Regions from separate parts of the Pseudomonas sp. MM211 genome, predicted to be linked through region 1. Evidence: riboswitches for the same ligand, from Rfam matches in the RefSeq annotation. Region 1 holds a riboswitch; each other region holds the start of a gene.
The links. A riboswitch is a leader RNA that binds a small molecule or an ion and turns the genes downstream of it on or off. The one in region 1 is predicted to bind cobalamin.

Region 2: linked by a shared signal. The riboswitch ahead of K5Q02_RS15800 (ABC transporter substrate-binding protein) and the one ahead of K5Q02_RS04770 (CbtB domain-containing protein) in region 1 are both predicted to bind cobalamin.
Region 3: linked by a shared signal. The riboswitch ahead of cobG (precorrin-3B synthase) and the one ahead of K5Q02_RS04770 (CbtB domain-containing protein) in region 1 are both predicted to bind cobalamin.

What each region holds. Positions count from the first base shown of each region.
Region 1 covers NZ_CP081942.1:1,069,411-1,073,201, forward strand. Annotated here, with positions in the region: gene K5Q02_RS04760 (cobalamin biosynthesis protein) at 125-532, opposite strand; gene K5Q02_RS04765 (CbtA family protein) at 529-1,248, opposite strand; gene K5Q02_RS04770 (CbtB domain-containing protein) at 1,259-1,444, opposite strand; cobalamin riboswitch at 1,545-1,746, opposite strand; cobalamin riboswitch at 1,818-1,997, shown strand; gene cobW (cobalamin biosynthesis protein CobW) at 2,097-3,146, shown strand; gene cobN (cobaltochelatase subunit CobN) at 3,220-3,791, shown strand, end outside.
Region 2 covers NZ_CP081942.1:3,440,076-3,443,866, forward strand. Annotated here, with positions in the region: gene ykgO (type B 50S ribosomal protein L36) at 329-484, opposite strand; gene K5Q02_RS15795 (type B 50S ribosomal protein L31) at 481-741, opposite strand; cobalamin riboswitch at 1,022-1,217, shown strand; gene K5Q02_RS15800 (ABC transporter substrate-binding protein) at 1,392-2,408, shown strand; gene K5Q02_RS15805 (FecCD family ABC transporter permease) at 2,405-3,439, shown strand; gene K5Q02_RS15810 (ABC transporter ATP-binding protein) at 3,436-3,791, shown strand, end outside.
Region 3 covers NZ_CP081942.1:929,479-933,269, forward strand. Annotated here, with positions in the region: gene cbiE (precorrin-6y C5,15-methyltransferase (decarboxylating) subunit CbiE) at 1-253, opposite strand, end outside; cobalamin riboswitch at 526-863, shown strand; gene cobG (precorrin-3B synthase) at 960-2,315, shown strand; gene K5Q02_RS04160 (precorrin-8X methylmutase) at 2,312-2,944, shown strand; gene K5Q02_RS04165 (precorrin-2 C(20)-methyltransferase) at 2,953-3,705, shown strand.

The DNA.
Region 1 (3,791 bases):
TAAATGGTGGAGGCCTGCTGCTGTAGGAGCCGCGACCCCGCGGCGAATGGCTTGAACGACGCCGGTTTGCGGCGCGGCTGCAATTTTTCGCGCCGAGGTCGACGCACCTACAGTAGCGGCGTTTCTAAGGTTCGATGTCTGCGACAGCCAGTGTGGCGTTGGCGCTCTTGCGCTTGGTTATCCACAGGCGTGCGGTTCGACCACCGAGGCGTTCGGCCAGGGCCAACGCGCTGGCTTCTGCAACGCTCGGGCTGCCGGTAACGTGCAGGGCGATAGCCGAGGTCTGGCTCAGGCGCTCATGGTAACTCGCCAGCGCATCGGCGGGCAGGAAGCTGATGGGCAGGCCCAGATGCTCGGCCAACTGCAGCAAACCGGGCTCGTCAGCCTTGTGGTCGCTGCTGGCCAGGGCTGTCAGCTCGGCAGTGCTCGAGCCATGCTCGGCCAGCGTATCGTCGAGCAAGGCCAGCAGCTCGCTAAGCGAACACCCGCGCCGGCAACCCAGGCCGGCGACGAGGGTAGGGCGCTCGTTCATTCTGCGTGTCGAGTGCGGCCATGGAACCAGGCGGCAGCCAGCCCCAGGGCAGCCCAGAACGCAGCGTTGGTGAGCAGCGAGGCAAGGATGAATTCGTGCTCCAGCGCTTCGGGTGCCAGGCTTTCATGCACCTCAGGCTGCGGTGCGCCAATCACATGGGGCAGCGCCAGAATCACCAGGCCCAGTATGCGCAGCATCCAGTTGCCGCCAAATGCCAGCAGCGCCAGGCCTGCAGCGGTCGAAGCAGCGGTGCCGATCCACCAGTACTGGCGCAGTAGCAGCTCGGCCGCGGCGGTACCCGGCAGCTCCGGCGGCAAGCCGCTCGAGGGCGCGAGCACGAAGGTGGCGAAACCGGCCAGCCCCCAGAGCAGGCCCTGCCAGGTTTTCTCGGGCGCGCGCAGGGTGAACAGGCCAGCGAGCATCAGTGCGAAGCCCACGCCCACCACCAGATTGCTCAAGCCTGTGGATAACAGCCGTTGCCAGCCATCTTCCGGTGCCCATGCTTCACCGTCATGGCTGTGACCGCCAGCGGCGTCATGATCGTGAGCGGCGCTGGAGGTGTCATGACTGTGTTCGAGAGTGGCCGCGGGTTCGGCGACTTCGAACGTCTCGGCATGCAGGATAAGCGGGGTTACCCACAGGCTCTGCAACAAGGTCAGCACGATGGCGGCGAGCAGGCCGGCGAAGCCGGCAGTCTGGGCGATGCGCTTGATCATCGTGGCGTCCTCAGTGGCACGGAAACGCGGCGCTATGCCGTGTATCGTGGGCGGCGTTATGCAAGGCTTCGACGTGGGAGAAGCCGGCGAAGAAGATCAGCACGGCGCCAAGAACGCAGCTGCCGACGGCGAGCAGAATGCGCTGTGACAGGGTAAGTGCGGGTGCGCTGGAGTGCGAAATGACGCTGCTGGACATGGTCGTGAACCTTCACTATGAGGTGAACGGCACAGCAGGGACGCAGCGAGCCTGCCCGCAGAGCGGGCAGCTATCGGCGCGTGCCCGCCCACCGCGGGTTGCCAAACAAAGGATTCAGGCCGGTCTCCGGGCTCACGACGATCACTGGGCAGTGATAAGGATCGGCCTTCCCATGCTTTCGCACAGTGGCCAAAACGATCCTGACATTCGCTTACCGTTGCGGGGGCAGCGCCGGACTCGAACCGGCTTCCCGTTTCACCTCACGCACGGCGGCGTGAGACACCTGAAACAACCGCGCAAGAACACCACGAAGCGCCAAGTGCGTCAACATGTTACAGGTCACCCCGTGATTGACCGTGTCGCAGGCTCTGCGTAGCCTTGCGTCTTTCGAGGTTCTCCACTCGTGTGGAGCTAAGAGGGAACACGGCAAGCCGTGGCTGCCCCCGCAACTGTAAGCAGCGAGCGCATCGCCAACCGCCACTGGGAAACCGGGAAGGCCGGCTACGCGCCATGACCTGTGAGCCAGGAGACCTGCCTCGATAATGCTTTCGACAACCGGGCGGGGTGATCCGGTGGTGTTTGTGCGACAGCCCCGGCTGGCGCCTGCCATCTCATTGCCCGCTCGCCGTTTCTCCAGACGCCAGGGGCCTCCATGAAAACGCTCGCCAAACTTCCCGTCACCATCGTCACTGGCTTTCTCGGTGCCGGTAAGACCACCTTGCTGCGGCACATGCTGGAAAACGCCGAAGGCCGCCGTATTGCGGTGATCGTCAACGAGTTCGGCGAGCTGGGTATCGACGGTGAGATCCTCAAGCAATGCTCCATCGGCTGCACCGAGGAAGAAGCCAACGGCCGCGTCTTCGAACTGGCCAACGGTTGCCTGTGCTGCACCGTGCAGGAAGAGTTCTTCCCAGTGATGCGTGAGTTGGTGGAGCGTCGCGGCGACCTCGACCACATTCTGATCGAAACCAGCGGCCTGGCCCTGCCCAAGCCTCTGGTCCAGGCATTCAACTGGCCGGAAATCCGCAACGCCTGCACCGTCGATGCGGTGATTACCGTGGTCGACAGCCCGGCAGTGGCTGCCGGCACCTTCGCAGCCTTCCCCGATCAGGTCGACGCCCAGCGCAAGCTCGATCCCAACCTCGATCACGAGTCGCCCCTGCACGAGCTGTTCGCCGACCAACTGGCGAGCGCCGATCTGGTGATCCTCAACAAGGCCGATCTGCTCGATGCCGAGACCCTGGCTGCGGTGCGCGCCGAAGTCGGCGAAGAGCTGCCGCCAGCGGTCAAGGTGGTCGAAGCCCGTGGCGGTTCGCTGCCGCTCAATGTGCTGCTGGGCCTGAACAGCGAGACAGAGCTGCACATCGAGGGTCGCAAGACTCACCACGACAATGAAGACGAAGACCACGATCACGACGAGTTCGACTCGTTCCACGTGGAACTACCGGAAGCCGATGAAGCCCGCCTGCTGGCCGCGCTGAAGGACGTCGTGGGTAAACACGGCATCCTGCGCATCAAGGGCTTCGTCGCCGTGCCGAACAAACCCATGCGTCTGCTTCTGCAAGGTGTCGGCCTGCGCTTCGACAAGCATTTCGATCGTGCCTGGAAGACCGATGAAGCGCGGGTTACCCGCCTGATCGTAATCGGCCAGGAGCTCGACCACACGGCCATCGCGGCTGAGCTGAAAGCGGCTCTGGTATAACCATGATCGCCCGCAAGCGGGCTCCTGCACGAACCGTAGGAGCCCGCTTGCGGGCGATGCCTTAGGCGAGAATATGCACCTCCTGCGCACCCAGCCCGGCCAGTCGCTGCCGGCCGACAGCATCGCCGACCTTGGCCAGACCCCCGCCGAGCTGGTGGTGCTGTGCACCGGTGATTCGCACCTGTCGCTGCTGGCCGAGGTCGCTCGCCATCTGCCCGAGGATTATCCCAGCCTGCGGCTGGCCAGCCCGGCGCAGTTGGGCAATAACGCCTCGGTGGATTTCTACGTCGAAAAGGTGCTGCAACACGCCAAGGTCATCCTGATTTCCGTGCATGGCGGCGTCAGCTACTGGCGCTACGGCATCCAGCGGCTGGTGGAGCTGGCGGGGCAGGGCAAGACGCTGATTCTGGTGCCTGGCGATGACAGTCCCGATCCCGAGTTGACCGGCCTGGGAAACGTCGCCGCCGAGGACGCCGAGCGGCTCTGGCAGTACCTGCGACAGGGCGGTGTGGACAATGCGCGGCAGTTTTTCCACTGCATCGCTGGCCGCTATCTCGGCCGGGATTATGACTGGCAGCCTCCGAAAGCCCTGCCGCGAGTCGGCTTCTATCATCCGCAGGTAGGCAATGCATCGCTGCACGATTG
Region 2 (3,791 bases), 2.4 Mb from region 1:
GGCCAGGTCGTCACGGCGCCAGCCGCGGGATGACCGCAATCGCATTCGCGCCGAGGGCGGCGCTCACACCTCACGGGGTCGAGCATCCATTTTGCAAACACCACCAATACTGTAGGAGCCCGCTTGCGGGCGAATCACCGGGCCAACGCAGATTCAGCAGCAAGGCCACCATCGTATGGCCCGCAAGCGGGCTCCTACAGGCCGGAATCTTCATGCTTTTGTAGGAACTTGGAACATACAAGCCGCTACCCCGCGGCGAATGGTTGTCGCGCCGCGGGCCTGGAGAGACGGCTGCCATTGCGCCGCGCCGAGAGGGTGGTACAGGCACTTAGCCCTTGTTCTTGCGCTGCGGTTTGGGCCGGCCTTGCACGCACTTGAAGCGTGGCTCGGTCTTGCAGATCACGTAGATGCGGCCACGACGTTTGACGATCTGACAATCGCGGTGGCGCAATTTGGCGGTGCGTAGCGACGCGAGCACTTTCATGAGCGGGCTCCTGCAAAACCGGCGAAGCGCTTGTTGAAGCCGGCCACGCGGCCTTCGCTTGCAGTCTGGCGCTGCTGGCCGGTGTAGATCGGGTGCGAAGCGCTGGAGATATCGAGCGTGACGTAGGGGTAGGTGTTGCCGTCGCTGTGCTCGCGGGTTTTGTCGGTGCTGACCGTGGAGCCGATCAGCCAGTAGGCGTCAGCCGAGACGTCGTGGAATAGAACGGGGCGATATTCAGGGTGGATACCAGGTTTCATAAGTGTTCCAATAAATACGTTATAAGGTAACAATATCCAGTCTTATTGATTTTGGTTCTCATTTCAAGCCCGAATCTGGATTTTTCCCGCAGGCCTTGATCGGCCCTCGGATCTTCCAGATCAGAAGCTGAAACGAGTGCTGAGCTGGGCTTGCTAAATTGTTATGTTGTAACAATAATGGTCGCCGAAATTAGCCGTATAAGTGCTGCACTGGCTTCCGGCTTGTTGGGATGAATGCGCAGAAACTGCAGCGAAGCGCTGCAGGGGAGCGACCTAATCGTTTAAGATGCCGCCCGCCGGTTTCCGCGAGGAATTAATAGGGAATCCGTCGCCACCTCTATTGGCCAAACGGAACTGCCCCCGCAACTGTAGGTACTGAGCATCGTTGCATTCGTGTCACTGGGTTCGAATCCGGGAAGGCCGCAGCGTTGCCACGACGTACCAGTCAGGAGACCTGCCGGCATAGGTCTGAGCAGCTGCAGTGCAGCCCTGCTCGGGCGCTGCAATCGAACCAGCCGGCGGGGTGTCCGGGAGGGGCATCCGTAATCACCTTCCTCAGGGACAGGTGCGGCCATGGCCGCTTGGCGTGATGTGTTCTCCAGCCTGCGCACTGCCATTTATGCGTATCTGTTGATTGGGAGATCACCCGCATGACCGTGTCTCGTTTTGCCGTTCTGGCCGCCACCCTTGGCCTGTCTTCGATGGCGCTGGCCGCCAGCCCAACTCAATACCCCCTGACCCTTGAGAACTGCGGCCATGAGCTGAGCTTCGCCGCTGCGCCGAAGAGCGCCGTAACCATTGGCCAGGCCGGTACCGAAATTCTCTATTCCCTCGGGCTTGGCGACCGCCTGGTGGGCACCTCGCTGTGGTTCAGCAACGTGCTGCCCGAGTTCGAGGCACAGAACGCCAAGGTCGAACGGCTGGCCGATAACGATCCGAGCTTCGAATCGGTAATCAACAAGCGCCCCGGTCTGGTGGCCGTGCAGTTCGAATGGATGGTTGGCGAGCAGGGCGTGGTCGGCACCCGTGAGCAGTTTCACGAGCTGAAGATTCCCACCTACATCATGCCGTCCGACTGCGAGGGCAAGGACAATCTGGTCGGTGCAGACGGTACCCGCCTGCAGCCTTTCCAGATCGACAGCCTGTACAAGAGCGTGCAGCAACTGGCGCAAATCTTCGATGTGCAGGCTGAGGGCGACAAGCTGGTCGCCAGTCTGCAGGACAGGCTCGGCAAAGCGGTCGCCAACGCCGAGCAGCGTCAGGCCAAGCAAATCTCCGCTGCGTTCTGGTTCTCCAGCGCCGATCTGGATCTCGATCCCTACATGGCCGGCCAGAAAGGCGTCGCCGACACCATGATGAAGTCGCTGGGCCTGCGCAACGTGGTCGAGTCCAGCGAAGAGTGGCCGACGGTCGGCTGGGAAACCCTGGCCAAGGCCAACCCGACCGTGCTGGTGCTCGCGCGCATGGATCGCCGCCGCTTCCCGGCTGACGATGTGGAGAAGAAGCTCGAATTCCTGCGTAATGATCCAGTCGCCAAACACATGGATGCGGTGAAGAACGGTCGCATCGTGATTCTCGATGCTGATGGCATGCAGGCTTCGCTGCGCATGGTCACCGGCATCGAAACCCTGGCCAAGGCCGTTGACGGGTTCGATCTGCAGAAATGATTACTCGCGGCTCCCGGTTGTTCCTGCTGACCATCGTCTGCCTGCTGTTGCTGGCCGTGGCGGTAGTCGTAGGTGTGGCGCTGGGTGAAACCCGCATCCCGCTGTCGGTGGTCTTTCAGGTGCTGGCCAACAAGCTGTTCGGGGCGGGCTTCGTGCTCGACCCGATCGACGAGGGAATCGTCTGGAACTACCGCCTGACCCGCGCCCTGGTCGCCGCCTGTTGCGGCGCCGGGCTGTCGGTGTGTGGGGTGGTGCTGCAGGCGCTGCTGCGCAATCCACTGGCCGATCCTTATTTGCTGGGGATTTCCGCCGGTGCCTCCACCGGTGCGGTTTCGGTGGCGCTGCTGGGGCTCGGCGCGGGCATGCTGTCGCTTTCGATGGGCGCCTTCATTGGCGCCATCGCCGCCTTCAGCCTGGTCGCATTGCTGGCGCGGGCAGCGGGCGGCGGCGCGCTGAATGGCACCGGGCAGATCATTCTCGCTGGCATCGCCGGCTCCCAGTTGTTCAACGCGCTCACCTCGTTCCTGATCACCAAATCGGCCAGCGCCGAGCAGGCCCGAGGCATTATGTTTTGGCTGCTCGGCAACCTCAGCGGCGTCAACTGGCACGATGTCGCCCTGGCCGTGCCCGTGGCGCTGGCCGGGGTGCTGCTGGTGGCCTGGCACACCCGCGCGCTGGATGCCTTCACCTTCGGTGCCGAATCGGCGGCGTCACTGGGCGTGCCGGTGCGCCGGGTGCAGGCCACGCTGATCGCCTGCGCGGCGCTGGTCACGGCGGTGATGGTGTCGATCGTCGGCTCCATCGGTTTCGTCGGCCTGGTGATTCCTCACGCGGCACGGCTGCTGGTCGGCGTGCGGCATGGCCGGCTGGTGCCGGTCGCAGCCCTGACCGGCGCGGTGTTCCTGATCGCCGCCGACGTGCTGTCGCGTACGGTGATCAAGGGGCAGGTACTGCCGATTGGCGTGGTCACCGCGTTGATCGGCGCGCCGGCCTTCGCGGTGATTCTGGTACGTGGGAGGCGGGTGCGGTGAGTACGGTGCTGCAGTGCAGCGACCTGGGCTGGTCGGTGAAGGGAAGGGCGATCGTCGCCGGCGTCGACCTGCAATTGCGCCAGGGCGAGACGCTCGGCCTGATCGGCCCCAATGGTTCGGGCAAGTCGACCTTGCTCAAGCTGCTGTCCGGCATCCGTACGCCAGGCAGTGGCAAGGTGCACCTGCAAGGCAAGCTGCTGGGTAGCCTGAGTCGCCGCGATGTCGCCCGCCAGCTGGCGTTCGTCGAGCAGCAGGCCGACACCGGTGATGCGGTGACGGTGCGCGATGCCGTCGAGCTGGGCCGTACGCCCTGGCTGTCGGCGCTGCAGCCCTGGTCGGCGGAGGACGAGAA
Region 3 (3,791 bases), 140 kb from region 1:
CGCCAACGCCGAAGAACATCGGGTCACCGCTGGCCAGCACGCAAACCGGCGTGCCGCGGCGCTCCAGCACCGGCGCCAGGGAAAACGGCTTCGGCCAGTGCAGGCGCGTGGCGCGGATGCAGTGCGGCAACAGTGCCAGTTGGCGCTCGCTACCGAACACCTGCTCGGCGGCCAGCAACGCATGCCGCGCCGCCTTGCCGAGGCCTGCATAGCCGTCTTCACCAATGCCCACGACGGTCAGCCAGGGTGTCATGCGTCTTTCCTCAATTGTCAGAACTACCCGTACTCATTAGCCATGAAGGCACCAGCGTGCTTTCTGTAGGGTGGATCGGGACGCGCAGTCAACGCTCTTGTCCACCTTTGCAACGCTGGGGCGGTGGACGGATCGGGCCGCGTAGGCAAGCGTCGTTCACCCTACGTCTACGGGGCAAAAATAGCCTTTGCATTCTCATGCCAAAACGAAAGTGATCTTCGCTCTGCTTCGTATCCGACGACGCGGCTTTTCATCCGGGCGGGCAAAGCGGGCATAATAGCGCCTCTGTCGGTGTCCGTCGGCTACGTGGTACGTAGGCGCGGGCCTAAGAGGGAACACGATATAAAACGTGTTCAATATCTAGCGAGCTAGAGCCATGCAAGGCAGAAAGGGGCGAGAAAGCGGAGTTTACGACTGTAAATGAGCATTTCGAGTCGCTTTCTAACGCAGCAGGGCCGACGCGCAGCAGATATTGAGCAGGTTTTCAGCCGTGGCTGCCCCCGCAACTGTAGCAGCGAGCGCATGTGCCAATCGCCACTGGGAAACCGGGAAGGCCGGTCACGCGCCATGACCTGCGAGCCAGGAGACCTGCCGACGGATTCAGTCGCATGTGCCCACACCGGGCGGGGTGTTCCGGTGATAGAAGCTCGTCCTTCTCTGGCCTATCCTCGAACGGATGCCCATGTGACCCGACCCCGGTGATCCGTTGAAACAGGCTTTTTGCATTCCATCCCCTGCTGTTCGCCCCTCGGCCTGTCCGGGGTTGCTGCGTATCGTGCAGGCGAAGGATGGCGGCATCTGCCGGATCAAGCTGGCCTGCGGGCGCCTCGATGCCACCGGAGCCGAGCGCATAGCCCAGGCCGCACAACGCCATGCAGGCGGCGTGATCGAAGCCACCAACCGCGCCAACCTGCAGATTCGCGGCATCCACGCCGGCAGTGAAGACGCATTGATCGGCGAGCTGCTGGCCGCCGGCCTCGGCCCGCGCTCACCCGCTGCCGACGATGTGCGCAACCTGATGGTCAGCCCTGCGGCTGGCCTCGACCCGGCGGCGCTGGTCGACGTGTCGCCACTGGCCGCACGCCTGCTGACGACCCTGGAGAACACTCCGCGCCTGCACGCGCTGTCGGCCAAGTTCGCCCTGCTGCTCGATGGCGGCGAACGCCTGGCCATGCTCGAACACCCTCACGATATCTGGCTCAGCGCCCTGCCGCTGGAGGGCCACATCGGCTATGCGTTCGGTCTCGCCGGTTGCCCGCCACAAGCGCCTGGCGATGTGCCCGCGCTGGCCGTGGTGCCCGAGGCCCATGCCGATGAGCTGCTGCTGGCGCTGCTCGACCTGTTTCTTGAACTGGCCACGCCCGAGCAGACACGCATGCGCCACCTGCTGGTCAGCCACCCGGCCGCCGAGCTGCTGCAGCGCCTGAAGGAGCGCCTGGGTGACGTGCTGCTGGGCGCGGATGACTGGCGACGCAGCCCGGCGGAGTCCCAGGCCCATATCGGTATCGGCGGCCAGCGCCAGCCTGGCCGCGTGTATGTCGGCGGCGTCCCTCCATTGGGCCGCCTCGACGCCGAACAGCTGCTTGGGCTCGCCGCTCTGGCTAGGCGTCTGGGCGATGGCAGCCTGCGCATGACGCCCTGGCAGAGCGTGTTGCTGCCCAATGTTACCGAGGCCGATGCACAGGCAGCCCTCCAGGCGCTGGAGGGGCTCGGCCTGTTGGTCGACGCCGATGCGCCGCTGACACGGGTGATCGCCTGTACCGGCTCGAGCGGTTGTGCCAAAGGCCTGGCCGATACCAAGGCCGATGCCCGCCGCCTGGCCGAGATGCTGAAGACCCGCAGCCGGCTGGCGGGTATTCATCTCAGCGGCTGCAGCCGCTCCTGCGCCGCCGCTCACCCTGCGCCGGTGACCCTGCTGGCGGTAGCCGAGGGCCGCTACGACCTGTTCGCCCGCCAGGCGGACAGCACGAATTTCGGCGAGCCACTGGCCCGCCACCTGACACTCGACGAAGCCAGCGAGCTGCTGGCCTCGCTTCCCGATACCTGGAGTTTCACCCGATGACCGATTACATCCGCGATGGTCAGGAGATCTATCGCCATTCCTTCTCCATCATCCGCGCCGAGGCCGACCTGAGCGCTATTCCGGCGGATCTCGAGAAGCTCGCGGTGCGGGTCATCCACGCTTGCGGCATGGTCGATGTGGTGCAGGATCTGCGCTTTTCCGCGGGTGCCGGTGCAGCCGGTCGCCAGGCCCTGGCCAATGGCGCGGCGATTCTCTGCGATGCGCGCATGGTCGCCGAAGGGGTGACCCGTGCGCGCCTGCAAGCGGCCAACCCGGTACTCTGCACCCTCAACGATGCCGGCGTGCCTGAGCTGGCCAAGAAGCTGGGCAACACCCGTTCGGCGGTGGCGCTGGAGCACTGGCGCGAGCATCTCGAAGGCTCGGTGGTGGTGATCGGCAACGCACCTACCGCGCTGTTCTATCTGCTCGACATGCTGGCTGCGGGCGCGCCCAAGCCAGCGCTGATTCTCGGCTTCCCGGTGGGCTTCGTAGGCGCGGCGGAATCCAAGGATCTGCTCGCCAGCACCTTTGCCGAGCATGGCGTGCCCTACGTGATCGTCCAGGGCCGTCGGGGCGGTAGCGCCATGGCCGCCGCCGCGGTCAACGCCCTGGCCACGGAGGTCGAGTAATGAACGGTATGGACCGCCCCGGCAAAGGCCGCCTGCTGGGCCTGGGCGTAGGCCCGGGCGACCCCGAGCTGATCACCCTGAAGGCCCTGCGCCTGCTCAAGTCGTCACCCGTGGTCGGCTACTTCGTGGCCAAGGCCAAGGCCAATGTCGGCCAGGGCGGCAACGCCTTCGGCATCATCGAAGGCCACCTGGACGACAGCCAGCAGCGCCTGCCACTGGTGTATCCGGTAACCACCGAAAAACTCGAACCGCCGCTGACTTACGAAGGCGTGATCAGCGACTTCTACGACACCTGTGCAGTGCAGATCGCCGAGCATCTGGACGCTGGTCGCGACGTGGCGGTGATTTGCGAAGGCGACCCGTTTTTCTACGGCTCCTACATGTACCTGCATGACCGCCTGGCCGAGCGCTACGAGGCCCAGGTGATCCCCGGCGTGTGCTCGATGCTCGGCAGCGCGGCGGTGCTCGGCGTGCCGCTGGTGTACCGCAATCAGAGCTTGTCGGTGCTCTCCGGCGTGCTGCCCGAAGACGAGCTGCGCGAGCGCCTGCGTGATGCCGAAGCCGCCGTGGTGATGAAGCTGGGTCGCAACTTCGAGAAAGTCCGCCGCGTGCTGCAGGACCTTGGTTTGCACGACCGTGCTCACTACGTGGAACGGGCGACCATGGCCAACCAGCGCATCGTGCCGCTGGATGAAGTCGAACCGATGGCCTCGCCGTATTTTTCAATGATCGTGGTGCCCGGTGAGAAGTGGCGCGGTTGAACCGAAACAGCTGTCTCGCAGTAAGCACCTTTTCCGTAGGAGCCAGCTTGCTGGCGATATCGATGGCCAAATCGATAGTTGTGTTG